DNA from 2 places in the Mycetocola sp. Y442 genome. Region 1 is predicted to be linked to the other one. Evidence: predicted binding sites of a transcription regulator. Region 1 holds the regulator's gene; the other holds the start of a gene.
The links. The regulator LexA, encoded in region 1, represses DNA repair genes until DNA is damaged. The targets are predictions, from matches to a motif close to TCGAACANNTGTTCGA.
Positions count from the first base shown of each region.

Region 2: a site for LexA is predicted at 5,484-5,499, ahead of AC1X6S_RS00895 (DUF222 domain-containing protein). Genes of this name have one in related genera too.

Region 1 covers NZ_JBXHBV010000002.1:995,333-1,010,606, reverse strand. The annotation lists gene hisB (imidazoleglycerol-phosphate dehydratase HisB) at 1-319, opposite strand, end outside; gene AC1X6S_RS11280 (histidinol-phosphate transaminase) at 316-1,398, opposite strand; gene AC1X6S_RS11275 (LysM peptidoglycan-binding domain-containing protein) at 1,439-1,885, opposite strand; gene lexA (transcriptional repressor LexA) at 2,120-2,923, shown strand; gene hflX (GTPase HflX) at 3,033-4,583, opposite strand; gene AC1X6S_RS11260 (class I SAM-dependent methyltransferase) at 4,620-5,237, shown strand; gene dapF (diaminopimelate epimerase) at 5,260-6,141, opposite strand; gene miaA (tRNA (adenosine(37)-N6)-dimethylallyltransferase MiaA) at 6,158-7,111, opposite strand; gene miaB (tRNA (N6-isopentenyl adenosine(37)-C2)-methylthiotransferase MiaB) at 7,108-8,757, opposite strand; gene AC1X6S_RS11240 (regulatory protein RecX) at 8,910-9,788, opposite strand; gene recA (recombinase RecA) at 9,798-10,883, opposite strand; gene AC1X6S_RS11230 (DUF3046 domain-containing protein) at 11,124-11,348, opposite strand; gene AC1X6S_RS11225 (helix-turn-helix domain-containing protein) at 11,454-11,762, opposite strand; gene AC1X6S_RS11220 (CinA family protein) at 11,950-12,480, opposite strand; gene pgsA (CDP-diacylglycerol--glycerol-3-phosphate 3-phosphatidyltransferase) at 12,477-13,082, opposite strand; gene AC1X6S_RS11210 (FtsK/SpoIIIE family DNA translocase) at 13,086-15,274, opposite strand, start outside.
Region 2 covers NZ_JBXHBV010000001.1:173,759-189,032, reverse strand. The annotation lists gene AC1X6S_RS00915 (ATP-dependent DNA ligase) at 1-608, shown strand, start outside; gene ligD (non-homologous end-joining DNA ligase) at 605-1,648, opposite strand; gene AC1X6S_RS00905 (ribonuclease H family protein) at 1,852-2,646, shown strand; gene AC1X6S_RS00900 (TetR/AcrR family transcriptional regulator) at 2,664-3,239, shown strand; gene AC1X6S_RS00895 (DUF222 domain-containing protein) at 3,407-5,455, opposite strand; gene AC1X6S_RS00890 (ArsR/SmtB family transcription factor) at 5,818-6,168, shown strand; gene AC1X6S_RS00885 (SRPBCC family protein) at 6,165-6,665, shown strand; gene AC1X6S_RS00880 (DUF72 domain-containing protein) at 6,795-7,520, shown strand; gene msrA (peptide-methionine (S)-S-oxide reductase MsrA) at 7,584-8,105, opposite strand; gene AC1X6S_RS00870 (YybH family protein) at 8,333-8,761, shown strand; gene AC1X6S_RS00865 (nitroreductase/quinone reductase family protein) at 8,758-9,321, opposite strand; gene AC1X6S_RS00860 (DEAD/DEAH box helicase) at 9,523-11,322, shown strand; gene AC1X6S_RS00855 (VOC family protein) at 11,467-12,297, shown strand; gene AC1X6S_RS00850 (GH25 family lysozyme) at 12,326-13,084, shown strand; gene AC1X6S_RS00845 (NYN domain-containing protein) at 13,210-14,280, shown strand; gene AC1X6S_RS00840 (hypothetical protein) at 14,355-14,909, shown strand; gene AC1X6S_RS00835 (class II glutamine amidotransferase) at 14,966-15,274, shown strand, end outside.

The sequences.
Region 1 (15,274 bases):
CGAGTGCCTCGTCGAGGGGAACGAGAGCGTCGCCAAAGCGCGAAATGCCCTCCTTGGTGCCGAGCGCCTGCTTGATGGCCTGCCCGAGTGCGATGCCAATGTCTTCCACCGTGTGGTGCACATCGATCTCGATGTCGCCGGTGGCCCTCACCGTGAGGTCGACCAGTGCGTGCTTGGCGAACGCCGTCAGGAGGTGATCGTAAAAGGGCACGGTGGTGTGAATATCACTGACACCGGTCCCATCGAGGTTGAGCGTGAGGTCGATGCTCGATTCGCTCGTCTCGCGCTGGATCCGGGCGGTGCGCTGCGGCTGGCTCATGACTTCGAGCTTACCGCCGCAATGGCTTCGAGGAACGCGGTCGTCTCTGCCTCGGTACCCGCCGAAACCCGCATCTGATTGGCGAGGCCGATATCCCGGATGAGCACTCCGCGCTCGAGCAGTGACTCGAACAGTGCTGCCGGATCGTCAACGCCTCCGAACAGCACGAAGTTGCTGTGGCTCCGGTACGGGCGGTAGCCCAGGTCGGCGAGGCCAGCGCTGATGCGGTCGCGCTGGTTCTTGATGTCATCGACCATGGCGAGCATTTCGCCGCTGTGTGCAAGGGCAGCAATCGCCGCGGCTTGCGTGAGTGCGGAGAGGTGGTACGGAAGGCGCACCAGGCGAAGCGCGTCCGTTACCGCCGGCGCCGCAGCGAGGTAGCCCACCCGTGCGCCGGCAAATGCGAAGGCTTTGCTCATGGTTCGTGACACGAGCAACCGGTCGCGCCCGTCGAGAAGGGACAGCGCGCTTGGAGTCCCCTCTGGGGCGAACTCGAAGTACGCCTCGTCCACGACCACGATGCCATCGGTCGCGTCATAGACGGCCTCGATGGTGTCGAGCCCAAGCGGGGTCCCGGTGGGGTTGTTCGGAGAACAGAGAATCACGACGTCGGGGCGTTCGCGGCGAACGGCGGCGCTGGCGGTCTCGGGCGAGATCTCGTAGTCGGCGTCACGCTCGGCGGCAATCCACTGGGTTCCGGTGCCTGCGGCCAGCAGCGGGTACATGGAATAGGTCGGGCTGAACCCGAGCACCGAGCGGCCAGGTCCGCCGAAAGCCTGGAGAACCTGCTGCAGAACCTCGTTCGAGCCGTTCGCGGCCCAGATGTGATCGGCACTGAGACCGTGCCCGAGGTAACCGGCGAGGCTGATCCGTAGTTCGGTGAACTCGCGGTCGGGGTATCGGTTCACGCCGAGCACAGCGCGGGCGAGGGCGGTCACGATATCGTGGGCCACGTCTTCGGGAATCGGATGCGTGTTCTCGTTGACGTTCAGGGCGACGGGCACGACCTTCTGGGGTGCGCCGTACGGGGACTTGCCACGAAGATCATCGCGGATGGGCAGGGCATCGAGGGAACTCACCCCGGAAGTTTACCCGCCGCGCCTTGCGCTTCGGTGTGCGTTACGGAGCCGTGTATCGCTCGGGAATGGCGATGTTCTGCCCGGGAACGACCGTGGACGTTTCGAGCTGGTTGAGGGCCATCACGTCGGCGATCACATCACGAGGGTCGGCATCGGGAGCCAGCGTGCCCGCGAGGGACCACAGGGAGTCACCGTGTTCGACAGTGACGTACTCGAACGAGGCCGAGCTCGGGGACGACGACGCCGCTGCGGCGCCGGCGTTGAGTCCGAGCCAGGCCGCGAGAGCGATGAACGGAGCAGCGGCGAGCGAAGTCAGGACAATGCGACCGCGCCGGGTGAGTCGGATGCGCCCGGTGGGGCGTGCGATCATCGCTGAGGAGTCGCCTCCGGCGGCCTGTGTACGCGGGTTCGACGGGCGCGGCGCCTCGGGGCGCCGTGCGGCTGGACGTGAGAGAGAGTGAATGGGGGTGATGACTGCGGTGCTCATGGTGCGCCTCCGGTTCGTGCTGTGAACTGTTGTGTGGCGATTCGAAGAATTCGTATCCGGCCCTCGGCCGGGAGGGCCGAATACGAACCTGTATTCCGAATCTATATTCGATTGTTCGAACATTCAAGTCCTTCTTCGGACTTTTTTGCAGAATTTGCCCGACACACTCGAACAAATCTTTGCTGGGGCCCCTCGGGACGGATAGAGTTTCGATTGATGGTTGAGACTCAACCAGTGACCACTGACATTGGCCGGGGCTGCCCGCCAGACGGGAGTGACATGACGCTCGACAACGCGAATATCACGGCTGAGAACGAGCCGGATGCCGCTGTTTCATCTGCCGCTCCAAAGGCACGGAAGGCCAAGCGCGTGCCGGCAGAGAAGCCGACCACGCGCCGCCGCAAGAGCCTGAGCGAGAAGCAGCTGGCGATCCTCGACGTGATCCAGCGCTCCGTGCAGAGCCGCGGCTACCCGCCGAGCATGCGCGAAATCGGCGACGCGGTCGGACTCGCGTCACTCTCAAGCGTGACGCACCAGCTCAACCAGCTCGAGTTGAGCGGTTACCTGCGCAGGGACCCCAATCGGCCCCGTGCACTCGAGATCCTGATCGACCTGCCCTCCCCCTCGAACGTTGCCGACTTCGAAAGCTCAACACCGGTCGGCGACGCCGCGATGGTGCCCCTGGTCGGACGCATCGCTGCCGGGGTGCCGATTACCGCTGACCAGCAGGTCGAAGAGGTCTTCCCCCTGCCCCGTCAGCTCGTGGGCAAGGGCGAGCTGTTCATGCTCAAGGTCTCGGGTGAGTCGATGATCGACGCAGCGATCTGCGACGGCGACTGGGTCGTCGTCCGTCAGCAGCCGACGGCCGAGAACGGCGACATCGTCGCTGCCATGCTCGATGGTGAAGCCACGGTCAAGGTGTTCCGCCAGCGCGATGGCCACACCTGGCTGCTCCCCCGCAATACGAACTTCGAACCGATCCTCGGCGACGAAGCCGACGTGCTCGGCAAGATCGTTGCGGTCCTCCGCGCGGTGTAGCCACTCACGGTGGGGCGCCTGACGCCCGCTTAACGATCGGATGCCCCGGGTACAGACCCGGGGCATCCGTTCGTTAACAGACCAGACGTGTGACGTCGCCGCTTCGCGTTTACTCGGCGATCGCGAACTCGGACACCTGTGCGGCGAGTTCCTCCGACGCGAGTGCGCGCACCTCGGTGCCGTCTTCCTCGTAGTCCAGCTTCTCGACCTTTCCGCGGCGGTGGAGCATCGAAATGATGTCTCCCCGGTCGTACGGGACGAGCAGGTGAAGCGGGACTGTCGGACTCGGCAGCAGCTCCGCGATACGGGCCAGGATCTCGTCGATCCCCTCACCGGTGCGCGCCGAAGCGAAGATCGCCTTGGGTTCCAGTCCGCGGAGCACGAGCCGGTCGTCCTCGCTGACGAGATCGCTCTTGTTGAAGACCACGATCTCTGGAATATCGCGGGCGCCGACATCACCGATCACGTCGCGGACAGTGCTGATCTGGGATGCAGGGTCCGGATGCGATGCGTCGACCACGTGCACGATGACATCCGACTCCGCCACCTCTTCCAGGGTGGAGCGGAACGCCTCGACGAGCTGGTGCGGCAGGTTTCGGACGAATCCGACGGTGTCGGAGAGCGTGTAGAGCCGGCCGTCCTCGGTCTGGGTCTTCCGAACCGTCGCGTCGAGCGTTGCAAAGAGTGCGTTCTCGACCAGCACGCCGGCCTTCGTGATCCGGTTGAGCAGACTCGACTTGCCGGCGTTGGTGTACCCGGCAATAGCGACGCTCGGCACCTCGAAGCGGTTGCGGTTGGCCCGCTTGGCCTCGCGGGCCGGCCCGAAGCCCTTGATCTGCTTGCGCAGCTTCGCCATCCGGGTGTGGATGCGGCGTCGGTCGAGTTCGATCTTGGTTTCACCAGGACCACGTGAACCCATTCCGGCGCCGGCGCCGCCCACCTGGCCACCGGCCTGGCGGGACATCGAGTCACCCCAACCGCGGAGTCGCGGCAGGAGGTACTCAAGCTGGGCGAGCTCGACCTGGGCCTTGCCCTCGCGGCTCTTGGCGTGCTGGCTGAAGATGTCGAGGATGACGGCGGTACGGTCGATGACCTTGACCTTCACGACGTCCTCTAGCGCACGCCGCTGGCTTGGCGCGAGTTCGGTGTCGGCGATCACGGTGTCTGCGCCGAGCGCTGCGACGATGCCGCGCAGTTCCTCGGCCTTTCCCTTGCCGAGGTAGGTGCTGGGGTCGGGATTCGGGCGGCGCTGCAGCATGCCGTCGAGGACGACGGCGCCTGCGGTTTCAGCGAGGGCAGCGAGCTCGCGGATCGAGTTCTCTGCATCCTCCTGCGCGCCCTGCGGGTACACGCCGATGAGAACGACGTTCTCGATGCGCAGCTGCCGGTACTCGACCTCGGTGACGTCCTCGAGCTCGGTAGACAGGTTGGCAACGCGGCGGAGCGCCTGGCGGTCTTCCCGGTCCTGCTGCTCGCCGTCGAATCCATCGTGCCCGGACTCACCGGTCGTGGACCTGTCCTGCAGGGCATCGGCCTGACTCGAACCGAAGAGCGAATAGCCGCCCGCGCGGGACTCAGCGTTGCGCAACACCCGCGATACTGCATCGTCGTCGATGGGTGTTTCGGTGTTCTCTGGGGTTGATTCGGTGGACTTGCTCATCAGTTAAGCCTAGTTGCTTTGCGGTAACGTTCCCCTATGGCCAGCGATCATTATTTTACGGGCGTACCCGGAACCGAACTCAAGCTCCGCACGGTTTCCGTTCGGCTCTCAGGCCAGGACTACGAACTCACCACCTCGAACGGGATTTTCAGCCCGGACCGGATCGACCCGGGGACGCAGGTGCTCTTAGCGAACGCCCCGACTCCGCCCCAGAGCGGCAACCTTCTCGACCTGGGCTGCGGCTGGGGACCGATCTCCCTGACACTCGCCCTAGAGGCGCCAGGCGCTCACGTTTGGGCGGTGGATGTCAACGAGCGCGCGCTCGATCTGCTGCGGATGAACGCTGAGAAGCTCGGGCTCACCAATATCACTGCAGTGCAGCCCGATCAGGTTCCCGACGACGTCCTGTTCCAGACCATCTGGTCGAACCCGCCCATCCGCGTCGGCAAGAACGAGCTTCACGCCATGCTCGAGCGCTGGCTCCCTCGCCTGGAACCGGGTTCAGACGCCTGGCTCGTCGTGCAGCGCAACCTCGGCTCAGACAGCCTGCACCGCTGGCTGCAGGAGAGCATGGGCGACGATTTCGAGTTCACCAAAGAGACGATCAGCAAGGGGTACCGCGTGCTGCGGGCACTCCGCGCTGAAGCGAACTGACGGATGAACTGACGGACCGACGCTAGCCGAGCTCAAGAGTGCCGGTGTAGACGAGGTCGGCCGGGCCGGACAGGCCGACGTGCTCGCCGTCCTGCGTCGCGAACATCCGCACACCGAGCGTTCCTCCTGGAACGTCGACGCGCCACGCGTTCGGTGCCGCCGACCCGGCCCAGTGCCGCGTCGCGAGAGCCGCAGCTGCGACGCCGGTGCCGCACGACAGAGTCTCACCGCTCCCCCGTTCGTGAACCCTCATCGAGATGCGGGCAACGCCGTCCTTGATGAGCGGGTCATAGGGCACAACGAATTCCACGTTGGCCCCATCGATGGGTTCCGGTTCGATCAGCGGAATGTAGTGAAGGTCAGCCGACTCAAGCTCTGCCTCGTCTGCGAGAGCGACGACGACGTGCGGGTTTCCAACGTTGATGCCGAGCCCCGGCCGCGCCACCTTGAGCTCCTTGGCCCGCACGAGCGGCTCTCCGCCCTCGAGCTTCCAGCGCCCGAGGTCGACCTGGAACCCGTTCGTGGCGCGCTGGACGTCACGGACGCCGGCGCGGGTTCCGATTGCGAGGGTGTCACCCGACTCCAGCTCAACAAGACCCTGCTCGATAAGGTACCGCGCGTAGACACGGATGCCGTTGCCGCACATTTCCGCGATGGACCCGTCGGCATTGTGGTAGTCCATGAACCACTCTGCGCCGTCGTCTTCGGCCAGGGCTGCCGCGCCCTCGTCGATGTTGCGCGACCTGACCGCGCGGATGACGCCGTCGGCGCCGACACCGAAGTGCCGGTCGCACACCGCGATAATCTGCGCGGTGGTCAGTGGGTGGTCGCCCTCAGGGTCCGTGTAGAGCACGAAATCGTTGCCAGTGCCGTGGCCCTTGGTGAACTGCAGAGTGAATCCCATGCGCCCAAGTCTAGGGTCAGCGCGGAACCTGGGGCGTCGCGCCGGTGACGGATGCCATGGCCTTCTCGACCAGGTCAGGCGCGTCGTAATCCAGCCAGACGATGTCTGCATAGCGCTTGAACCAGCTCATCTGCCGCCTGGCGTACCGCCGGGTCAGCTGCTGCGTTTCTTCAATCGCTTCCGTCTCGGTGGCCGCGCCCGCGAGTTGCTTCAGCGCCTGCGCGTATCCGATCGCCCGCGACGCGGTAACACCGCCCTCGAGCCCCGCCGCCCGCAGCGCCGCCACCTCGTCCAGCAGCCCGGCAACCCACATCCCGTGCACCCGCTGGTCGAGGCGTGCGGTCAGTTCCGGCCTCGGCGCCGACAGCCCGATAATGCGCGACTCGCGCCAGTACACCGGCTCGTCCGGCAGCATCCCCGCCACGGGAGAACCGGTGATCTCGGCCACCTCGAGGGCGCGCACGATTCGCCGCGTGTTGTGCGGCCCGATCCGCGACGCAACGTCCACGTCGAGCGCGGCCAGCCGCTGGTACAGGATGCCGGGACCAAGCGTGGCTGCTTCCTGCTCGAGTCGAGCCCGAATCGCGGGGTCAGAGCCGGGGAACTGGAAGTCGTAGAGGACGCTCGAGACATACAGGCCGGACCCACCGACGAGGATCGCGGATTTCCCCCGCGAGAGGATGTCGGTGACCGCAGCCCTGGCGAGAGGCTGGTACCTGGCGACAGTGGCTTCTTCGTCGACATCGAGGATGTCGAGCATGTGGTGCGGGATGCCCCTGCGCTCGTTTTCAGGCAGCTTGGCCGTGCCGATGTCCATCCCGCGGTACAGCTGCATGGCATCCGCGTTGACGATCTCAGCGCCACTGCCCGTGCGCGCGAGGGCCTCGGCGATATTGAGCGAGAGTTCGCTCTTTCCGGTACCGGTCGGACCAACTACCGCGATGAGCTGCGGGTCGCTGTGCGGGTTCAGCGTTCGCCGTCCAGTGCGTCGTAAATCGGTGTCATTCCGCCCTGGACCTGAGCTGGCGCGTCGTGGGCCCGAACCGGTGCGCCGTGGACGGGCGTGGGCGGACCGACGCGCAGGGTTGGCAGTCCCAGTGAAACGCGGCCAGGGCTGCTCGGTGAGGCGCCGGGCGCGGGAACGCCGCACGACTCTGCCTGCGCGCGGTCCCATGCGTCGCCGGCGGAGGTCCTTCGCACCACGAGTTCGCTTCCGGCGGGAGCATCAGCGATGAGGTAAAAGGGCGCGGCCTGGGTCACTGTGGCGGTGACGATGTCTCCCGGGCGCGGGACCGCCGAGCCTTCGGGCACCTCGAAGTGCACGAGGCGGGAGTCCTCAGCCCTGCCGGACAACCGGTGGCTGGCGGAATCCTTGCGACCTTCGCCGACCGCGACGAGGATCTCGATCTCGCGGCCGACGACCTTCTGGTTCTCCTCGAGGCAGATGCGGTCCTGAAGGGCGGTCAACCGCTCAAAGCGCTCCTGGACGACCTCCTTCGGCACCTGGTCCGGCATTGTCGCAGCCGGGGTCCCCTCACGGATCGAGTACTGGAAGGTGAATGCCGTAGCGAACCTCGCCGCTTCGACCACGCGGAGAGTTTCGAGGAAGTCCTCCTCGGTTTCGCCGGGGAAGCCAACGATGATGTCTGTCGAAATCGCCGCGTGCGGCATGCGGGCCCGGACCCTGTCGAGGATGCCGAGGAACTTCTCGCTGCGATACGACCGGCGCATCGCCTTGAGGATCCGGTCGGAACCGGACTGCAGCGGCATGTGCAGCTGAGGCATGACGCTCGGCGTCTCGGCCATCGCGTCGATGACGTCGTCGGTGAACGCCGCGGGGTGGGGGCTCGTGAAACGAATCCTCTCGAGCCCGTCAATGGCTCCGGCGGCACGCAGCAGCTTGCTGAACGCCTGGCGGTCGCCGAACTCGACGCCGTAGGAGTTCACGTTCTGGCCGAGCAGCGTCACCTCGATAGCACCGTCATCGACGAGCGCCTGGATCTCCGCGAGGATCTCACCCGGCCGCCGGTCTTTCTCTTTCCCGCGCAGGGACGGGACGATGCAGAAGGTGCAGGTGTTGTTGCATCCGACGGAGATGGACACCCAGCCGCTGTAGCTGGATTCGCGCTTGGTCGGCAGCGTGGATGGGAAGGTCTCGAGCGCTTCGAGGATCTCGATCTGCGCCTCTTCATTGTGGCGGGCGCGCTCGAGGAGGTTCGGCAGTGCGCCCATGTTGTGCGTTCCGAAGACAACGTCCACCCACGGCGCCTTCTCGAGGATGACGTTCTTGTCTTTTTGCGCGAGACAGCCGCCAACGGCGATCTGCATGCCCTCATGGCGGCGCTTGACGCTCGCGAGGTAACCGAGGTTGCCATAGAGCTTGTTGTCGGCGTTCTCGCGAACGGCGCAGGTGTTGATGACCACAACATCCGCCTCGGCCCCGCTCTCGGCGGGAACGTAGCCGGCGGCGTCGAGCGAGCCGCTCAACCGCTCGGAGTCGTGCACGTTCATCTGGCAGCCGTAGGTGCGCACTTCATACGTGCGAGCACGCCCGGTCGCGTCGGTTGCCGCTGTCGACGGCGTGATGACTGTGGGCGTTTCAAGCAGGCTACTCATGGTTGTCCCAGTCTACGTTCGCACGCGGCTGCGTGGTGGCGGCGCGTTGGCTGCCTGATGCCCACGGTGCCAGCGGCGAGCAGGTTGTTGCCAGCAGGAGCGCCAGTCGGCGCACACCCGAGCTGGACGGGCGCCAACCGACGGCGAACGAACTACCGGAACCGTACCGTCGAGCTCGGTGACGACGAGCGGCCGGTCAGCACTGGCGCGATAGCCTCTCGCACAATGTTGCCGGGGTAACCGCGTCGCGCGAGGAAACCGGTCAGCCTGCGTTCCAGCGTCTGCTTGTCGAGTCCTGACATCTGCGAGGCGCGCTTGCGGGCGAGTTCGGTCGCGACGCCGAGCTCATCATCCTGCTCGATGTCATCGAGCACCTCGGTGATGATGTCGCGGTCGATCGAGCGACCGGACATGGCGCGAGCGACGACGGCCTTGCTCTGTCCTTTGCGTTCGGACAGCGAGTGCTTGAGCTGCTCGGCGAGGGCGCGGTCATCGACATAGCCCAGGTCACGAAGCCGGTCGAGGATCGTGTTCGCCTGTGCGGCGGTCAGCCCCTCCTGAACGGCAAACGCGAGGACCTCAGCCTCACTGAGCGACCTCCGGGCGAGCTTCCGTACGAGAAGCGACTCGACGGCTTCGGGGTCGGCAACCTGCTCGACGGGTTCGTCCTCGTCGTGCTCGGCGCCACTGTCCATGGCAGCACCGCCCCTGACAGCACCGTCGCGACCGACCGCCCGAAGGTGCCCGGCCGCTGAACCGCCGGACCGCTTGCGCGGTGAGGAGCGCGTTCCGGGAGCGCGTTCGGACTCCGAACCCGCCCCGGACGTCGTTCGTTCCGCAGCCGGCTCGGGATCAGACCCGAACCAGGAATCGGCGTCGGACCTGGTACCCGTGCGTGCAGGCTCGGGCGTGTGCCCGGCACCGCGCAGGTAGGTCACCGGCGCGATCTTCTCGCCGGGCTTGTCGGCGGGGTTCCCGCCTGCCGGGTCGGCCGGGGTGTCCGGCCGACCCGGGTCGCGAAACGAAACCATAACGGAGGCCTAGGCGCCGCGCTTGGCAGCGAGCTGGTCGGCCGTGGTCTTGACCTTGGCACCTGTGGCAGCGGCTGGTGCCTCCGCCTCGACCTTGGCAACACCGACTCCGAGCTTGGCCTTGATTTTCGACTCGATCTCGTTGGCGATGTCGGGGTTCGTCAGCAGGAAGTTACGCGAGTTTTCCTTACCCTGACCCAGCTGCTCACCGTCGTAGGTGTACCAGGAACCCGACTTTTTGACGATCAGGTGCTCGACACCGAAGTCGATCAGGCTGCCCTCTCGGGAGATCCCTGTGCCGTAGAGAATGTCGAACTCGGCCTGCTTGAACGGCGGCGCCATCTTGTTCTTGACGACCTTCACACGCGTACGGTTTCCGACGGCATCCGTTCCGTCTTTGAGGGTCTCAATCCGGCGGATGTCGAGTCGAACCGACGCGTAGAACTTGAGCGCCTTACCGCCGGCGGTGGTCTCGGGGCTTCCGAAGAAGACACCGATCTTCTCGCGCAGCTGGTTGATGAAGATCATTGTGGTGTTGGTCTGGCTGAGTCCACCGGTGAGCTTGCGGAGCGCCTGTGACATCAGTCGGGCCTGGAGACCCACGTGGGAGTCACCCATCTCGCCCTCGATCTCGGCGCGCGGCACCAGTGCCGCAACGGAGTCGATCACGATCAGGTCGATGGAGCCCGAGCGCACGAGCATGTCGGCGATCTCGAGCGCCTGCTCACCGGTGTCTGGCTGGGAGACGAGCAAGGCGTCGATGTCGACACCGAGCTTCTTGGCGTACTCGGGGTCGAGTGCGTGCTCCGCGTCGATGAATGCCGCGATGCCGCCCGCCTTTTGCGCATTCGCAATCGCGTGGAGCGTGAGTGTGGTCTTACCCGATGACTCAGGACCGTAGATCTCAACGATGCGGCCACGCGGAAGGCCGCCAACGCCGAGCGCGACGTCAAGCGCGATTGAGCCGGTAGGGATGACTGCTACTGGAGCCCGCTCATCGCTGCCGAGGCGCATGACTGAACCCTTGCCGAATTGACGGTCGATCTGGGCGAGTGCCGTTTCAAGGGACTTCTCGCGGTCTGCTACTGATGGCATGTCTGCCTCTTCCTGTGCGATAGCGGTGCGCCTATAGGCTGTCGGGCCGGAACTCGGCTTCAACAAGGCTGGGAGCGTTTTCGTGAACAGTGTCGACTGTATGAGGCACCTCTGACATTGAGTCAGAGGGAGGAAAACAGTGGACGTACTGCCCCAGATGGGCCCTTGTGTAGGAGCCTATCGCAGACCGAACGAGTGTTCGAGAAATATTCTTCGGCGTGTCGAAGGAAGATCCGGGTGCTACTGGACAGGCGGCCGAACCCCGACGCCGTGCCAGCGGTCGCGGGGAACGTCCGATTCCTTGCAGAGCGCCATCCAGACGTTACGCGGAGACTCCCCCGCTGCCAGCGCTTCATCCGCCGTGCGCCCACCGAGTTCGCGCAGCACCAGGTCGCTGGTGAGGACACGCCCGTATGCGCCACCGAACTCGGTGGTGACGGCCAGTCTGAACTCGCTGAGTTTCACTTGTCTCGGCTCACTGTAGATAGAGGGCTCGCGGTCGCGAGCGGACGAGGAATGCCCCGGCTCGCTGTCGCGGGCCGGGGCATTCGGAAATTATGTGTGCCAGCGTCAGCGGGCAACCAGGTCCGCGTCGAGTTCTGCAACGAACTCGTCGGGAACCGTGTCTGGAATGGGCGCGATCCCCTCGATGACGGCGAGCCGGTCACCGACTTCGCGCATGATGACTGAGATCGGGGTGTCCAGTGCGTCTGCGACCGAGGCGAGGATCTCGCTCGATGCTTCCTTCTGGCCGCGCTCAACCTCACTGAGATAACCGAGTGCAACACTTGCCTTGCTTGCAACCTGGCGAAGAGTCCGCCCCTTTTGCAGCCGGAAGTCGCGTAACACGTCACCGATTTCCTGACGTACGAGAATCATGGGACCCCTCCTTCTCTGCCGATCAGCCTGACCACTGGTAAGCCCGTGGTTGGATAACATTACTACACCCATCCGTCTGAAAAACCTTACTGTCGCTCACTGATTTTTTCTTGTGAATACCTAGTGTGTAACTGGGTTGTAACACCACGTATTCCCGCGGAAACCCGGGCGACGACGCGCGAGTTTCTCAAAGGTCGGCGACAGGTGACGTTGTACTCTTCTCTGAATCCGCGATCAGTGCGATCGCGGCAGCAACCGTCGCACTTCGGATCGTTGTCCTGTCGCCGTCGAGCTGCAGTTCGAGCGCCCGCGCACCGTCGCTCGTCGACAGCCCTACGTATACCGTTCCGGGTGCCTTGCCGCCCTGGGGGTCAGGACCGGCCACACCCGTGGTGGAGATTCCGATGTCGGCGACGCGTCCGTCGACCGCCAACGCGGTTCGCACACCGGATGCCATCTGACGGGCAACCTCCGGATCCACCGGCCCGAACTGGGCGAGCAGATCCCCGTCCACTCCGAGGACGGTGCGCTTCAGCTCAGTGGCGTATGCGACGACACCGCCGAACACGACGGCAGACGCGCCGGGTGGCCTGATGAGTTCGGCGACGAGGAGTCCACCGGTCAGCGACTCGGCAACGGCCACCGTGAGGCCGCGCTCAGCGAGCCGCGCGATGAGCGCCGCGGTCGCGTCAGCCGGAGCCGGAGCCTCGGATGTCATCGCGCCCGCCGAGCCTTGAACTCGGTGATCACGTAGTCGATACCGCTCGCGACAGTGAGCAGGACGGCGATGGTCATGAGCACGCCGTTCACCCAGAAGATCCAGTCACCGACGACCGTGTTGAGGGGAACCAGAGCAAACGAAATCGCGATCGACTGCGCGACGGTCTTGAGCTTTCCCATCCACGCCGCTGCGACGACGTGGTCTGTCGCCACGATCATCCGGTGAACCGTGATGCCGACCTCACGGACGAGCACGAGGATGGTGACCCACCAGGGCAGTTCGCCGAGGATCGAGAGAGCGACGAGGGCACCTCCGGTGAGGACCTTGTCGGCGATGGGGTCGAGGAGCTTACCGAGGTCGGTGATCAGACCGTGCTTTCGTGCGATGGCGCCGTCGACCCAGTCGGTGGCGATCGCGACGATGAACAGGATCGCTGCGGCCCAGCGGAGGCCGCCGTCCTGCCCGTCGTCGGCAAGCAGCATCCAGATGAAAACCGGAGCGGCCAGGATCCGGACGATGGTGATTGCGTTCGGAACGTTGAGATTCGCCGATCGGGCGGGCCTCGCTGATCCGTTCGGTGGTGTGGCCGGAATGGCCATGTACTACTCCTTGCCTGTGAGTCCCCAGGCGTCTTCGTCGGAATCGCCGTCAACCACATCGTACCCATCGAACTGCTTCTCGACCGGGTCGCCCTGGTACTGGTCGCTGTCGGCCAGCGACGCCGCCGGCATTGGGGCGTCCTCCCCACGGAGTTTGGCGAGCAGACCGGGCAGTTGCTCGGCCGTCACGAGGACGTCGCGTGCCTTGGAGCCCTCGGAGGGCCCGACGATCTCACGCGATTCCATCAGGTCCATCAGGCGGCCGGCCTTGGCGAAGCCGACACGGAGTTTGCGCTGCAGCATCGACGTCGACCCGAACTGGGTACCGACGACCAGCTCGGCCGCAGCGAGGAGCAGATCGAGGTCGTCGCCGATATCGGCGTCGACTTCCTTCTTTTCGACGACGGCAGCGACATCCTTGCGGTACTCGGGTCGTGCCTGCTGGGTGACGTGTTTGACGACCTTCTCGATCTCGTCTTCCGACACCCATGCGCCCTGCACACGGATCGCCTTGTTCGTGCCCATCGGCAGGAACAGCCCGTCTCCCTGCCCGATGAGCTTGTCTGCACCCGGCTGGTCGAGAATGACCCGAGAGTCGGTAACGCTCGTCACGGCGAACGCGAGCCTGGACGGGACGTTGGCCTTGATGAGGCCGGTGACGACGTCGACGGACGGGCGCTGGGTCGCGAGAACGAGGTGAATTCCGGATGCTCGTGCCAGCTGCGTGATCCGGACGATCGAGTCTTCGACGTCGCGCGGCGCGACCATCATGAGGTCGGCGAGTTCGTCGACGACGACCAGCAGGTACGGGTAGGGCTTGAGCACCCGTTCGCTTCCGACGGGGAGAACGATCTCCTCGTTCACGACGGCCTTGTTGAAGTCGTCGATGTGCCTGAAGCCGAAGCTGGCGAGGTCGTCGTACCGCATGTCCATCTCCTTCACCACCCACTGCAGCGCCTCGGCTGCTTTCTTGGGGTTGGTGATGATGGGCGTGATGAGGTGGGGCACTCCGGCATACGAGGTGAGCTCGACCCGCTTCGGGTCGATGAGCACCATGCGCACGTCACTCGGCTTTGCGCGCATCAGGAGGCTCGTGATCATCGAGTTGATGAAGCTCGACTTACCCGAACCGGTCGAACCCGCGACGAGGAGGTGGGGCATCTTGGCGAGGTTCGCCACAACGAATCCGCCGCCGACATCCTTGCCAACGCCGATCGTCATCGGGTGAACGCTTTTCGTTGCGTTGGCTGAGCGGAGGACATCACCGAGGGTGACGATCTCGCGGTCGGTGTTGGGGATCTCGACGCCGATGGCGCTCTTGCCCGGGATCGGGGCGAGGATGCGGACCTCGTTGGATGCGACGGCGTACGCGATGTTGTTGGTCAGGGCTGTGATGCGCTCGACCTTGACGCCAGGGCCGACCTCGATTTCGTACTGGGTCACTGTCGGACCACGGGAGAACCCGGTGACCTTCGCGTCGACCTTGAACTGGTCGAGAACACTCGTCACGGCAGCGACGACCTCGTCGTTCGCGGCCGACCGCGTCTTCGCGGGATCGCCGGCGCCGAGGGTCGATGCTGCCGGGAGCCGGTACGGAGCGGTCGGCTGGATCGGCCGCGCCATCTGCGAGGCATCTGTAGTGCCGTCGAGAAGCCCGAGGCCTTCCATGCCGGGGAGCGCCTCGGTCTGGTTGTCGGGGCCGTCGTCGTGGAGACCTGACAACGATGGTTTCGCCGGACCCGCTCCGGCGAGAGCCGCCTCTGCCCGGGACAGGTCGCCGATGACCTCGGTCATGGAATCGTCGGCGTCGAGCGGGTTACCGAACATGTCGACGTTCTCGACAACGGGCGGCGGGCTTTCGATGGCCGAATCGAACTCGCCCCTGCCCCGCTTCGGCTTGAGCCCGAGCAGCTCGGTGACGTCCGCCGACTCAGAGTCGAAGGCCGGATCGACCTCACGCTGGCTCTTGTTGCGGCGCCACCACGGGAGGGAGTCGTCATCTGTGCCGTCTTCGACGCCATCGATGCCGTCGAGTTCGACCTGTCTGGTCTTCTCGGTCTTGGCCAGTTCGCGTTCTTCGGGGGTCACAACCTCGGTGCCGAACGTCCAGGCGTACAGCTGCCTGAAGCGCTCACCGATCTTGTTCGGTGGGGTCTTCGTGATGATGAAAATGCTGAGCAGAGCGAGCAGGC
Region 2 (15,274 bases), on a different contig from region 1:
TCGAAGGTCTCATCGGTTCTCTCCCGCACCCGCTCCACCTCACGAGGACGACGACGGACGTGGAGCTTGCCCGCCAGTGGCTCGTCGAATTCGAGGGGGCTGGACTCGACGGAGTTGTCGCGAAGCCACTCCTCCAGCCGTACGCACCTGGAAAGCGGGTGATGCTCAAGGTCAAGCATCATCGCACCGCCGATGTCGTTCTCACCGGTTACCGGGTGCACAAGAGCGGCAACGGGGTGGGTTCACTGCTCCTCGGCCTCTACAACAGTGATGGCGTCCTCGTGAACGTTGGCGGGGCATCCGCTTTCACCAATGCCCGCCGCCTTGAACTGGTGGACGAACTCGCGCCGCTGGTGAAACGGGATGCCGACGGCGAGATCGTTGCGGCCGAAACGGAGCGCAGCAGGTTCTCGGGGTCGAAGGATGTGTCGTTTGTGCCGCTTGAGCCCAGCCGCGTCGTCGAAGTGCAGTACGACCAGATGGAGGGGATGCGATTCCGTCACACCGTGCAGTTCGCGAGGTGGCGCCCTGACCGCGAGGCGACGTCATGCACCTTTGACCAGCTGGACCGGCCCATCGCCTACGATCTCGACGGCGTGCTGGTTTAGTCGGTCTTCTCGTCGTCCCAGTTGGCGGAGTTCTTCCGGCTCGGCTGAACCCGCGGCGGTTCGCCGGGCATTTTCGGGAAGTCCGGGGGGAATGGCAGTTCGCCGAGTCCGTTCTTGACATCCCGCTCCCACCATTCGAGGAGAACGTCGACGGTCCCGGGCTTATTGCCCATGTCTGCCCACGGGTCGCCTACCGTGCGGAGTCGCTCAGGCACCGTCTCGATGGTGAAGGCTTTCGGGTCGGCGTTCTCGAGTTCTTCCCACTCGATCGGGCAGGACACCGGGGCATGCGCGAGTGCCCGCGGACTGTAGGCACCAGCCATCGTTCGGTCGCGATTGGCCTGGTTGAAGTCGACGAAAATGCGTTTGCCGCGTTCTTCCTTCCACCAGTTCGTGGTGACCTGCTCCGGCATCCGGCGTTCGAGTTCGCGGGCAGCGGCGATGACCGCGTGCCGCACCTCGAGGAATTCATGGGTGGGCTCGATGGGCGCGAAGACGTGGATGCCGCGGTTGCCGCTGGTCTTGAGGAACGCCGTCAATCCGGCCTCGGCGAGAAGTGCGCGCAGTTCGATCGCTGCGGGGATCGCATCGTCGAAATCGGTGCCCGGCTGCGGGTCGAGGTCGATGCGCAGCTGGTCGGGATTGTCCGAATTTCCGGCGAGAGACGGCCAGGGGTGAAAGACGACGGTGTTCATCTGGGCCGCCCACACCGCCGCCGCCGGTTCGTCGAGAACGACCTGAGGATGTGATCGCCCGCTTGGGTAGGTGACGGTCACGGCTCGCACATAATCCGGTGCACCCTTGGGCGGGTTCTTCGAGAAAAACTGTTCGCCGTCGATTCCGCCTGGGAACCGCTGGAGCGACACCGGGCGGTCGCCGTTGGCGGCGATGAACGCCTGTCCAACCTCGACCAGGTACTTCGCGAGGTCGAGTTTGGTGATGCCGGGTTCTGGCCAGAGCACCCGGCCCGGGCTGGAGATGCGAACGTCGCGGGTGCCGTGCGGTCCGTCGACGGGGAGGATGACTGCGTCGGATGCCATGCGACAAACCTACTGGGGGGCCTCTGTCGAGTCACCCCCGACTCCGGGCGCGTCCCCCACGCCTGTCTGCTGTTCGTGCCGGTGACACTGGCGATAACAGCCACCGCCGGCGTCTCGACTCCCCGCTGACCTCCCTGCCGAACGGCTCCTCGTCGGTACGATTGGTCAGTCCCGCGACGACCGGTCGCGGCTGAAAGGGCAGAATGACGATCACCGCCTCCGCTGATGGTTCGGCGCTGGGCAACCCGGGTCCCGCGGGTTGGGCCTGGTATGTCGACGACGACTGCTGGGGGGCTGGTGGCTGGAAACACGCCACGAACAACCAGGCCGAGCTGAAGGCCGTTCTTGAGTTGTTCCGTTCGACCGCACACATCGACGACGATCTGCTCGTCATGTGCGACAGCCAGTACGTCATCAACTCGGTGACGAAATGGATGCGCGGCTGGAAGGCGAAGGGCTGGCGCAAGAGCGACGGCAAGCCTGTTCTGAACATCGAGCTGCTCAAGGAACTCGACGAGGCACTCGCCGGGCGTAAGTACAAATTTGAATGGGTGCGCGGCCACGTCGGTCACGAGCTCAATGAAGCCGCCGACGCCCGGGCCCGGGCCGTCGCCGAGGCGTTCCAGCGGGGCAAGGAGATTCCGTCCGGTCCCGGTTTTCCCGGGGCGGGTTCGGCAGCCGTTGGGGACACCACAGCGTCCGCCGCGGGCGACGCTCTATCCCGGTCCGCCGCGCCGAAGTCCTCAGCTCTGCAGTCGGCAGCTCTCACATCCTCCGCACCAGCGTCGGCCGCTCCGGTCTCACGGAAGTCCCCCGCTGCCGAGCCGTCCACCCCGATTGACCTCGAACCGAGTCTCTTTGACCTCGACGACGAGGCCAGCGGTACCGGATGGCACACGGTCACGTTGTCGCTGAGCGCGGCCGAGAACATCCGTTTGCAGGAACGCGCACGCCAAAAAGGTGTCAGTGTCGAGGACTTTCTTCGCGGCCTGATTTGAGCAGACAGGAGAGCAGGGTGACTGAGCGTCCGTATCACCACGGTGATCTGAGGCAGGCCGTCATCGATGCGGCTGTCGAGGTCATCAGCGAGAACGGCCCTGCTGCCGTCAGCCTGCGCGACCTCGCGCGCCAGATCGGGGTCTCTCATGCGGCGCCGGCTCATCATTTCGGTGACAAGGAAGGCCTCTTCACCGCGGTGGCAACCGAGGGTTACGCCCGGTTGACGGATGCCCTCGGGCGGGTTGAACCGGCGACCGACCTGGTTGAGCTCAGTGTGGCTTATGTACGGTTTGCCGTTGATCACGAGGCCTACTTCGAGGTCATGTTCCGACCCGACCTGTTGCGAAACGATGATCCTGACCTGGTCAAGGCTCGGAACCGAAGCAGATCGGCACTGTTCCGTGGTGTTGCCTCGTTGCCACCGGAACGCCGGGGTGGTGACACCATCCTCACCAACGTGAGTGCGTGGGCCTTTGTCCATGGGTTTGCCACTCTCTGGTTGCAGGGTGCCCTGCCGAAGGAGATGGGTGCCACTGTCGATGACGCTGTCCGCGTTTCGGCGTCGTTCCTCTTTGGCCGCGTCGGTCACTAGACCGTCGTTGAACGGTCCCGGCCACCTGTCCCAAAACCGTTTCCAGTGAGTCGGAATCAAGGCTGCGGTCACGCCTCTCCCCGAAAAGGATGAGGTCAGGCTTACCTGGAACGTCTTCGCGGTGGCCATGAAAGGCTCCGGTCGCGATCCGAGGGGCGTTGTGTCGTCTACCCGGCGCTGGCGAGTCGTGTCGGCGGGTGGGCGGAGTTCTCCCCTGGCGCCTGGCCACCCGGTCTTCCCGCCCTGTCACCGCCACCATCGGCACTGCTGGCTCCGCCTGTCCCGTCTGACCCGCGTGCACCGGCACCGTTGTTCCCGGCGGCTGCGGCTCGTGCTGCGGCGTCCGCGGCGTCGGTTGCGGCCTTGATCCCGGCCAGCCGGAGGCGTTCCTTCTCCAACGGTGACTTCGATGGCATCCGGATCGGGATCCGTTCCCCGTTCTCACCCGGTGGTGGGATCAGGTAGTACTCGCCCTCGATCCGGACCACCCGATAGCCAAACGTATGCACCAGGGTGTGGTGATACGGACACAACAGGATCCCGTCCGCGAGATCAGTGCAGCCTTCGTGGGCGGCCCATTCGTTGATGTGGTGCGCCTCGGTCATCGACGGTGGACACTCACACCCCTCGATCCGACAGCCACCGTCACGAACCGCCATCGCCACCCGCTGTTTCCGGGTGTGCAAGCGTTGTTCCCGGCCCACGTCGAGGATCGTGCCTGAGGTGTCCATCAGGATCGGTGAGATCCCGGAGATACAGATTTGCTTCTCGATCACACTGCCCGGAACCGCGTCTTTGCTGTCTTCGAGATACCCGGTACCGACCAGGTGCTCAGCGCCCTCGCTGTCGGTGGCGCGGTTGTCGAGGTTCTCCTCGGTCATCACGACCCGGATTCCGGGTTGCCGGGACCCGTACGTTGTGGTCGGGTCGGCCTGCACCCCGGTCCGCATCGCACCCATCAGAATGTCATACACAATCTGGTCGTTACTGCGCTCATCCACCCGCAGTTTCTCGGCCCGTTCCGCTTCAACCGGGTCCACCATCCGCGGGCCACCCCGCCGCGGTCGCAACGTCGCCCCGACGATGGACTCCACCCACGCGGCGCCTTCCTCATCGAAGGCCACATACGCTGTCTTCGTGCCGTCTTCATTGCGGCCGAACCGCCACTTCCGGTTCGCATACCGCTCATCCCACCTCAACTGCACCCCGGCCGGATCAATCCGGTCCCGCAAATGCCGCGCCCTAACCCCCAGCTCGTCAGCGTTCACCCCGGCAGCATCCGCGATGATTTCCACCGCCGCGGCCCGCAGCATCTCCACATCGACCCGGTCGTTCGGTTGTCCGAGGCCCCGCATGATGATCGTCACCGCCTCGGACCGGATCACCCCCTCCCGCGCTGCCCGAGAAATCGGTTCATGCCACGGCACGACCGGCACCGGCCGCAACACCGACACCCGCGCATCCGTTTCAGGGTCGGCGTCGGGATCAACCAGGATCTTCCCATCCACATCGATCAACGGCTCGTCAGCGCCATCACCGCCTGACCCGGAAGATCCATCAGGGCCATCGGCGCCCGGTGCGAACCTGGTCGGGTGGGTGGCGGCATCCGCCTCGCCCATCGCCTCACCGAGCCGCACCTGCCGGAAGGCTTCGGACTTCGTCGACCCGGTTAACCGTTGCACCAGGTTCACGGCGGTGCGATCCCCGGTCGACTGAGCCCACCCCGAGTAACCCAGGTCACGCGCCGACCGTTTCGCCGCGACACCAGCACCGGCCGCGATCACCGCGTCAAGTTCCGACTTCGCCCGCGCCGCGTTGCGGAGCAATTCCTCGAGTTCGGCGTTCGCCGCCCGCTCCAACACCATCGACAACGGCAAGCCAGTGCCAGTGCCAGCATCGCCGGGACCGACACCAGGCCCACTGCTCAACGGTTCCGGCTCCACCGGCACGAACCGCGGGCGTTTAAACGACGAACCGGCACCACCGAACTCGGTGATGCCGGTCGAAACCGCTGCAGACGAAGACCCTCCCCTGCGCGAAACCTGTAGGCCCGACGCCGGTTCAGATCCTGACGCAGGTTCGGGGCCAGCGGCTGGCTCCGGCCCCGCAGCATCCCCCGCCACACGACCCATGGCCTCAATGGCGTCTTCATACCGAGCGATCTGGTCGCACACCCGAAGGGCGACTTCTCGAATCTGCTCGGACACCTTTGCCATACTTCATAATATCGCATCAAGCACAGTTTCGAAAGTAGTTTCTACTAAAAGTTCCCAGAATTTTCTTGCCCAATGGCCGAGAATTACTCCCAGCCGAACCCGGTTCTACCACGGCAAATGCAACCATTGTCACGAACTCCCCCGGAATCACGGGCGAAAAAGCACTATCTATCCACCGCAAAGATACCTGTAACTCGTAATCCAGTCGTTGTCTAAATTAGCCATGTGAGTTCCACCGGGGTCAGGTCGCAATCAAGTGATATCACCCTGCGCGTCGAAGACATTGACCCCAGGCATCCGCTCCCCAAGCTCCCCACGCCACCCCTAGCGCACCCCAAACCGACCTGCTAACCTACAACCAAATGGTTGTACATGAGTTGAGTGACATCGCGGTGGACCGCATCTTCCAGGCACTGGCAGACACGACCCGCCGAGACATCGTTGCGCGCACACTGCGCCGCGAGCAGTCGGTCTCCGACCTCGCGACGCACTACGACATGAGCTTCGCCGCGGTCCAGAAACATGTAGCGGTGCTCGAGCGCGCGATGTTGGTCACCAAGGAGCGTCGAGGTCGGGAGCAGATCGTGCACGGAAACACCGAAGCGCTTCGCCGGGCAGCCCAGCTGCTCGACGCCTATGAAAAGATCTGGCACGACCGTGCCAGTCGCATCGGGGAGATACTCTCCGAGCCTGAGAAAGGAAGCGACAAGTGACTCTTGTCAATTCACACACGGATGTCGAAAACCTCACCCTGACCTTCACCACCGAGTTCGCGGCGCCGGTTGAGCGCGTCTGGCAGGTCTGGGAAGACCCGCGGCAGCTCGAACGCTGGTGGGGGCCGCCCACCGTCCCCGCGACCTTCGAGAGGTTCGAGTTCGTGCCGGGGGGCGAAGTGCGCTACTACATGACCACCCCGGACGGAGCGAAACCCCGCGGCTGGTGGAAGTTCATAACAATGGATGCCCCAAATCGCCTTGAGTTCGTCGACGGGTTCGCCGACGATAACGGCGACCCACTCGACGCTGAAGATGTCGCCGCGGTCGTTGTCACCCTCGAACCCGTCGATGGCGGTACCAGGATGACCCTGCTCAACACTTTCAGAAGCACTGAGCAACTCGAAGGGATGCTCGAGATGGGAATGGTGGAAGGTTTGACCGAGGCCCTCGGCCAGATCGACGCGGTCCTCGCGGAATCATCCGTCTGGCACTAACGCGCGGCGGTTAGGTCCCAGCGGAGGAGGTGGCGGTGGTTCGATACCACCGCCACCTCGCACGCACCGACGCCCCGCCACCCGCGCGCCGCAATGGATTAGCGTTGACGCTGACGAGAGCGAGGTCGGATGGGCATTCACATCGGTACCTCCGGCTGGAGCTACGACCACTGGGACGGCGTTCTCTACCCGCCAGGACTCCCCCGCTGGCACCGCCTCGCGCACTACGTGAGCACCTTCGACACCGTGGAACTCAACGCGAGCTTTTACCGCTGGCCGCGCGACGCCTCGTTTGCGAGCTGGCGCAACCGGCTCCCGCCCGGATTCCGGCTCTCGGTCAAAGCCCCGCGGGGCCTCACCCACGGCAAGAAGCTGTACGCTCCCGAACCCTGGATCGACAGGATCACCCACGCCTGGCACGAACTCGGCGACAAGCGAGCCGTGCTCCTCGTCCAGTTGCCTCCGTCCCTCGAGCGCGACGACGCGAGGCTCGACTACTTCCTCGGGCGCCTGCCCGACTGGATCACGGTCGCCGTCGAGTTTCGGCATCCCAGCTGGCACGACGAAGGCGTCTATCGGCTGCTCGAGTCCCACGGTGCTGCCTACTGCGTGATGAGCGGCGCCGGCCTTCCCTGCGTGCTGCGCGTGACGGCATCCGTCGCCTATGTTCGCATGCACGGCCCCGACCATGATCACCTCTACGGCGGCTCATACTCCGACCAGGACCTCGCCTGGTGGGCAGACCGCCTGCGCGAGTGGCGCGACGCCGGAACGGATGTCTACGTCTACTTCAATAACGATGGTGGCGGCAACGCGGTTCGGAACGCGATCACCCTGCGCTCAATGGTCGGCTGAGCCACCCGCCGCCGTTAACGACGAAACGCCGCGGCTCGAGGCCACGGCGTTTCGGGAGGCGACCTAGGAGACGCGCTCCGACTCACGGTGCGGGAGCTTCCACCCCGGGCGCACGAAGTGGCAGGTGTATCCGTTCGGGTACTTCTCCAGGTAGTCCTGGTGCTCCTCCTCGGCCTCCCAGAAGTCCCCGGCGGGTGTGACCTCGGTCACGACCGGTCCCGGCCAGAGGCCTGACGCGTCAACGTCGGCGATCGTGTCGAGCGCCACGCGCTTCTGCTCCTCGTCGAGGTAGAAGATCGCCGAGCGGTAGCTCAGGCCAACGTCGTTCCCCTGGCGGTTCTTGGTGGAGGGGTCGTGGATCTGGAAGAAGAACTCCAGCAGGTCACGGTACGAGATCTGCTCGGGGTCGAAGACGATCTCGACCGCCTCGGCGTGGGTGCCGTGGTTGCGGTAGGTCGCGTTGGGGGTGTCGCCGCCGGAGTATCCGACGCGGGTGGAGATCACTCCAGGACGCTTGCGCAGCAGCTCCTGGGCGCCCCAGAAGCATCCGCCGGCGAGAATCGCGGTCTGTGTTGTGTTCGTCATAGTGGCTCCCTTGTCTCAAAACAGTCTGCCGGAGAAGGAGAACGCATGCGACTCCCTTCGTGTTCCCTCGTTCCTGAATGTCAGCCGTGGGTCTCCGAACGCGGCGGCGGGCGGATGTCGCGGCTCACGTCACACACGGACCCCTGGCCCGGCGTCGGTTGGCCCCGCTAGCATTCGCAACAACGCGACGTTACGGCGACAACAACGCGACGACAAGGGAGTCAGACATGAGCGAGAACACGAACCCGGTGACCGCAGTCCTCGAGGCGTATCGAGCCGCGGTAGCCGCCCGCGATGTCGCCGCGTTCGCCGCCGTCTACGCCGACGATGTGCACGTCTTCGACTCCTGGGCGCAATGGCAGTATCTGGGCATAGAGGCGTGGCGCGCGATGGCGATGGGGTGGTTCAGCTCGCTGGGCGACGAATCGGTTCAGGTCGAGTTCACCGACCTCAGGGCGTTCGTCGGCGACGACCTCGCGTTTGGCCACGCAGACGCAACCTTTTCCGCGACTTCCGCCGATGGCGAGCGGCTGCGCTCGACGACCAATCGCTTCAGTGTCGGGCTCCAGCGGCAGAACGGCGCGTGGCGGATCGTCCACGAGCACTCATCGCTTCCCATCGATCCCGAGTCGAACTCAGCGATCTTCGCGCTCTAATCCGGCTGACGCTCTGACCCCGCAGCATCCGCCGATGTCCCGCCGTCGCGCCCGGCGGCATCCGGAGTCAGCTCGCGCACCGGCTGCAGGACGAACAGCCGGACCCGCCGACCGGAGTCACGTTCGTAGCTGCGGTAACCCGGCCACTGACGCTCGATCCGGTGCCACGCCTGCTCCCGGTCCGCGTCATTCTCAAGAAGCGTCGCGTGCACAGCGAGTCGCCGGCCCTTCACCGTGATGACCGCATCCGGGTGTGCGAGGAGGTTATAGGTCCACGCGGGATGCCGCTCCCGAGCGAAACTCGTCCCGGCGACGATCGCGCGGCCACGACCGTCGGGCGTGTACATGAGGGGCGTCAGTCGCTCCTCGCCGCTCCTGGCGCCGACGGAGTGCAGCACCAGCGACGGCACGAGCAAACCGCTGACCTGGACCCGCCCACCGGTCAGCCGCGCGAGGAGCCGTTCACCGAGCGGCAGCAGCCGCGGTCCGACCGCCCGGAACACGCGAGTGCGGGTCAGTGGGGCAAGAACCGAGCGGACGACCTGGGTCACTGAGGGCATTTCCCTATTGTGGCCCTGTGGGGCGGATGCCGCGAGGGCGCTGTCACGCAATCGTCACGAAGCCGATGCTCAGCCGTGCAACGCACCCCGGGCAGCAAAATTCGCGCAAACGTGCGAGTTTGACCCATTTGCGACCCCGACGCTGGCGCACACAATAGCCTCTTGACACCACATCCCCAAAGAGGGGCTACCGTTGAACCTATGACGTCTTCCGACACGACGACGCTGAGCGAGGCAGAAACTGCCCGCGAAGCTCTCACATTTTCCGATCTTGGACTGAGCGACTCAGTCCTTAAAGGCCTCAAGGCAGTCGGGTACGAAACCCCCTCCGCTATTCAGGCAGCAACCATCCCCGTCCTCCTCGAGGGCCGCGACGTCGTTGGCCTCGCGCAGACGGGCACGGGAAAGACCGCAGCGTTCGCCCTGCCGATCCTTTCCCGGCTCGACATGACGCAGAAAACCCCGCAGGCGCTCGTCCTCGCACCGACCCGTGAGCTCGCGCTCCAGGTCTGTGAGGCATTCGAGAGCTACGCCGGCGGCATGCGCGGCGTGCACGTTCTCCCGGTCTACGGCGGACAGGGCTACGGCGTACAGCTGTCAGCACTCCGCCGCGGTGTCCACATCGTCGTCGGTACCCCCGGCCGCATCATGGACCACCTGGAAAAGGGCACCCTCGACCTCTCGCAGCTCAAGTACCTCGTGCTCGACGAGGCCGACGAGATGCTCAAGATGGGCTTCGCCGAAGACGTCGAGACGATCCTCGCCGACACCCCCGAAGACAAGCAGGTGGCACTGTTCTCCGCCACCATGCCTGCCCAGATCCGACGGATCTCCAAGAAGTACCTGCACGACCCCGAAGAGATCACCGTCAAGAACAAGACGACGACCTCGGCGAACACCACGCAGCGGTACCTCATGGTGTCGTACCCACAGAAGGTCGATGCGCTCACCCGCATCCTCGAGGTCGAGAACTTCGAGGGCATGATCGTCTTCACCCGCACCAAGAACGAAACCGAGACGCTCGCCGAGAAGCTCCGCGCCCGCGGATACGCCGCAGCGGCGATCAACGGTGACGTGCAGCAGGCCCAGCGCGAGCGCACCGTCGAACAGCTCAAGTCGGGCAAGCTCGACATTCTCGTTGCAACGGATGTCGCGGCTCGCGGTCTTGACGTCGAGCGCATCAGCCACGTGGTCAACTTCGACATCCCGATCGACACCGAGTCGTACGTGCACCGCATCGGCCGGACCGGCCGCGCGGGCCGTTCCGGCGCGGCAATCAGCTTCGTCACCCCGCGTGAACGCCGCCTGCTCACCGCGATCGAGAAGGCGACCCGTCAGCCGCTGACGCAGATGCAGCTGCCGAGCGTCGAAGACGTCAACGTCACCCGCCTCGCGCGGTTCGACGACGCCATCACCGAGGCGCTGAGCAACAGCGAGCGGATCGAGACCTTCCGCGACATCATCAACCACTACGTCGAGCACCACGACGTTCCCGAGGCCGATGTCGCTGCTGCCCTCGCTGTCGTCGCACAGGGCGAAACGCCCCTCCTGCTGACGGCAGAGGACGAGCGCAACCAGCGCAGGGACCGCGAGCGGATGGAGCGCGACGACCGCGCCGCACGGGGCGACCGTAATGACCGCCCCGCCCGCGGAAACGACAGGAACGACCGCCCGGCCCGCGGCGACCGTCCCGAGCGCCGTCCGCGATCCAGCGACCAGCAGCTTTCCGCGTACCGGATCGAGGTCGGCAAGCGCCAGAAGGTCGAACCGCGCCAGATCGTCGGTGCCCTCGCGAACGAGGGTGGACTGAGCCGCGAGGACTTCGGCGGGATCAAGATTCTCCCCGACTTCTCGATCGTTGAGCTGCCGGCGAACCTCTCCCCCGAGACGCTGGAGAAGCTCAAGGACACGCGGATCAGCGGCAAGCTGATCGAACTCCGGCCCGACCGCTCGGCATCCGCCCGGCGCGAAGACAAGGACACGCGCAAGCCGCGAAGCTGATCGCGAACGATGTGCGTAAACCGCCCTCCACTCGACCCGTCGAGTGGAGGGCGGTTTTTCGTGAACCTGTTCGCGCTCGGGGAAGAGGACTAGCCTGACCCGTGCGACGCGTGCGAAGCGAGTCGCAGCGACGAAGGAGAGCCGATGACGACAGTTCCGCGAACCTATCCGCACGGTGTGCCCTGCTGGGTCGACACAGAACAGCAGGACCCGACGATGGCGAGTGTGTTCTATGGCGAACTTTTCGGGTGGACCTTCACCAACGCGATGCCTCCTGGTGCGCCGGCGCAATACCTGATCGCCCATCTCGACGGCGACGACGTTGCGGCCATCGGCACCGGCTCGGGAACCGCCGTGTGGAACACCTACATCGCGGTAACGGATGCTGACGCCACGGCGGACTCGGTGCTCGCGAACGGTGGGACTGTGCTGTCGGCCCCAGCCGACGCAGGACCCGGTGGCCGCGCTGCTATCTGCGCCGACCCGCAGGGCGCCGAGTTCCGCCTCTGGCAGCCGTACCGGCGGCTGGGCGCCCAGGTGGTGAATACTCCCGGCGCCTGGAATTTCAGCGACCTCCGCACAACCGACACGGACGCGGCATCCGCCTTTTACACGGGCGTCTTCGGCTGGACATACGCGGACCTCGGCCCCGAGCTCGACGCGATGATCAGTGTGCCGGGTTATGGCAACCACCTTGCCTCGACAGCAGACCCCGACATCTACGTCAGGCAGGCGGATGTCCCCGACGGCTTCGCCGACGTCATAGGCGCGTTGCAGCCGGCATCCGACTCTGAACTCCCGCACTGGCGGGTGACATTCAGGGTGGACAACCGCGATGAAAGCGTTGAGCTTGCCGAGAAACTCGGTGCAACGGTGTTGAGAAACTGGGAGTCCGAATGGGCCGCGCTCACCACTATCCGTGACCCGCAAGGGGGTGAACTGACCCTGAGCGAGTTCCGCCCGCCGGACGCGTGACGCGCTGACCTTCTGTAAGACTGTGGCCGTGCCCACAAAATCCGCGTCACGCACCACCCGCCGACGACGTGTCCTCCTTGCCGCTGCAACCGTCGGCGTCATCGTCGCAGTGGTCGCAGCCCTGATCGCCACCGGCGTGATCTGGCCCAACCGCGTCGCCGCCGCCGGGTACGAGACGCGTGGGGTCGATGTCTCCGTCTACCAGGGTGACATCGACTGGACGGTGCTCGGCAGCGAAGACATCGACTTCGCGATCATCAAATCAACAGAGGGATCAGGGTCGCAGGATTCCCAGTTCGCCGCGAACTGGGCGGGAGCACGAGACACCGATCTCATCGTCGGCGCCTACCACTTCATGAGCTTCGAGAGCGCGGGTGAAACTCAGGCGGAGAACGTCATCAACACGGTGCCTGTGGAACCCGGAACGCTCCCCGTCACCGTCGATCTCGAATACTATGGCGACTTCTACGACAATCCACCAAGCCGGAGCCACGTCAAGAGCATCCTCGACCCGCTTCTCGCGGCACTCGAGGCGCACTACGGCGCTCCACCGATCATCTACGCAACGCAAAAGGCATACGACAGGTATCTCGTCGACGCCTACCAGGACAACCCGATCTGGATCAGGTCGATCGCAGAAGAGCCGACTCTCCCCGACGACCGGGACTGGACGTTCTGGCAGTACTCCAACCGTGACCGCCTGCCCGGCTACGACGGTGAGGAGGAATTCATCGACATGAACGTCTTCGATGGAACCGTGGACGAGCTGCGTGCTCTGACCCACTGAGAGCGCATATCCGCCCCCTCCTCGAGGTGGTGACCCGGGCGCATCCTGCCCCCTCTTTTGGCGCGCCACCCCCTCAGCGTCCAGACTGGTTACACACCCCGATTTATTGAGAAGAGTTTTTCCCCATGCCTGAACCCGTCGACTCTCGCGTCGCCGTCTATATCGACTTCGACAACATAGTGATCTCGCGGTACGACCAGGTGCACGGCCGCGGCCAGTTCATGCGCGATCGTGCCCGCGGTTTCAGCCCCGCAGACCGGCAGGCCGACCCCGAAGCGGCCGAGAAGCTCGCTCTGGCAACCGTCGACGTCGGCGCCATCATCGACTTCGCCTCATCCTTCGGCACCCTCGTGCTGACGCGCGCGTACGCGGACTGGTCAGCGCCGGTCAACGCCGACTACCGCGGCCAGCTGGTCAACCGTGCTGTCGACCTCGTCCAGCTGTTCCCCGCGGCCGCATACGCGAAAAATGGCGCAGACATCCGCCTCGCCGTGGACACGGTCGAGGACATGTTCCGCCTTCCCGACCTCACGCACGTGATCATCGTCGCCGGTGACTCGGACTACATCCCGCTCGCCCAGCGCTGCAAGCGCCTCGGCCGGTACGTTGTCGGCATCGGCGTCGCCGGGTCGACAAGCCGCTCGCTCGCCGCCGCGTGTGACGAGTTCGCGACCTATGACGCGCTCCCCGGCATCAAGGCACTCCCCGCGACCCCGGTCGTGGAGAAGAAGGCGCCCGAAACAGCTGCGCCAGAGAAACGACCGTCACGGTCGAAAAAGACGCCGACGGATGCCGTGGCGGAAGAACCAGCGAAGGACGCCGCTCCCGCGACGGCTCTGGTCTTCTCCGGCCCCGACATTGCTGCGGCACCGCCTCGGCGCCGCGCATCGAGACGCGCCGCCTCCCCTGACCCGATCGTCGAGGACGAGCCCGAGGACGAGCCGGACCCCCAGGAGGTCGCAACGGGTCTTCTCGAGCGGGCCCTGCGGCTCGGTCACGAGAAGGACGACGCCGACTGGCTGCACAGTTCAAACGTGAAGACCCAGATGAAGCGCATGGACCCGTCGTTCAGCGAGAAGGCCCTCGGGTACCGTTCGTTCTCCGATTTCGTGAAGTCACGGGACTCCATCGCCGAGATCGATGAGTCGAACACGGCGAGGCTCGTCCGACTCCTGCCCGCGCTCGCGGACAACTAGGCAGGGGCGGGCGGGCTCCGGCACGGCCCGCAGCCTCTCTGGCGCGGTTCGCCGACGTCCAGTAGCTTCGGGCCATGACATCCGAAACCATGCGCCACCGGCCGCGCCGGGGCATCGCGGACTGGCTCGACCCACGACGGGCGTTCTGGCTGGGCATCGTCCTGATCCTCAGCGGCGTTTATGGCTCGTGGGCTGTCGCGGTGGCCGCCTCGTCTCTGGGCGGTCAGGAGCTCGCCGTGAGCTGGCCCGTGATGTCGCTCATCGCACTGTTGAACCTTTTCATATCGCTCGGCGCCGGGTTCCTTGTCGCCGCGATCGTCGGGCGAGTCGTCCCAGCGCGCGAGCGAGTGTCGCCCGGCACAGAAGCGGGCACTGGTGTCGAACCGGACGAATTGCGCCTCCCACCCAGGCTGAGTCCGCGTGTCGCGGTGCTCCTCGGCCTCGGGTTGATCCTCATCGGGGTCATCGACCGGAACCTCTACTTCGTCCAGTTCGTGCCGGACAACCCGGGCGTCGAGAGAGATGTTCTCTCGGTTGTGCTGCCGCTGGTGTCGGCGCTCCCCGCGATCGGGTGTGCGCTGGTCCCAGGTGGGTGGCTTCTTGCCCGGTTCACGGCGCTACGCCGGTGAGAGAATGGCCGCCTGCTTGACGGATCCAGTGGTGCCGAAACGAGAGCGAGAACCCCATGTGTCGTTGGCTTGCGTATTCCGGTTCACCGGTGATGCTTGAAGACCTGCTCTACAAGCCGGCCAATTCACTCATCATTCAAAGTAAGCGCTCGACGCTCGGCGTCGAATCCGTCAACGGTGATGGATTCGGCATCGGCTGGTACGGCCGAGGAGCCACACCCGGAATCGTTCACAGCATGGAGCCGGCGTGGAACGACCGCAACCTCCGGGAACTGTCAGCGCAGACATCCACCGGTCGCTTTTTCGCGCACGTTCGCGCATCAACGGGCACACCGATCCAGCAGACGAACTGTCATCCGTTCAGG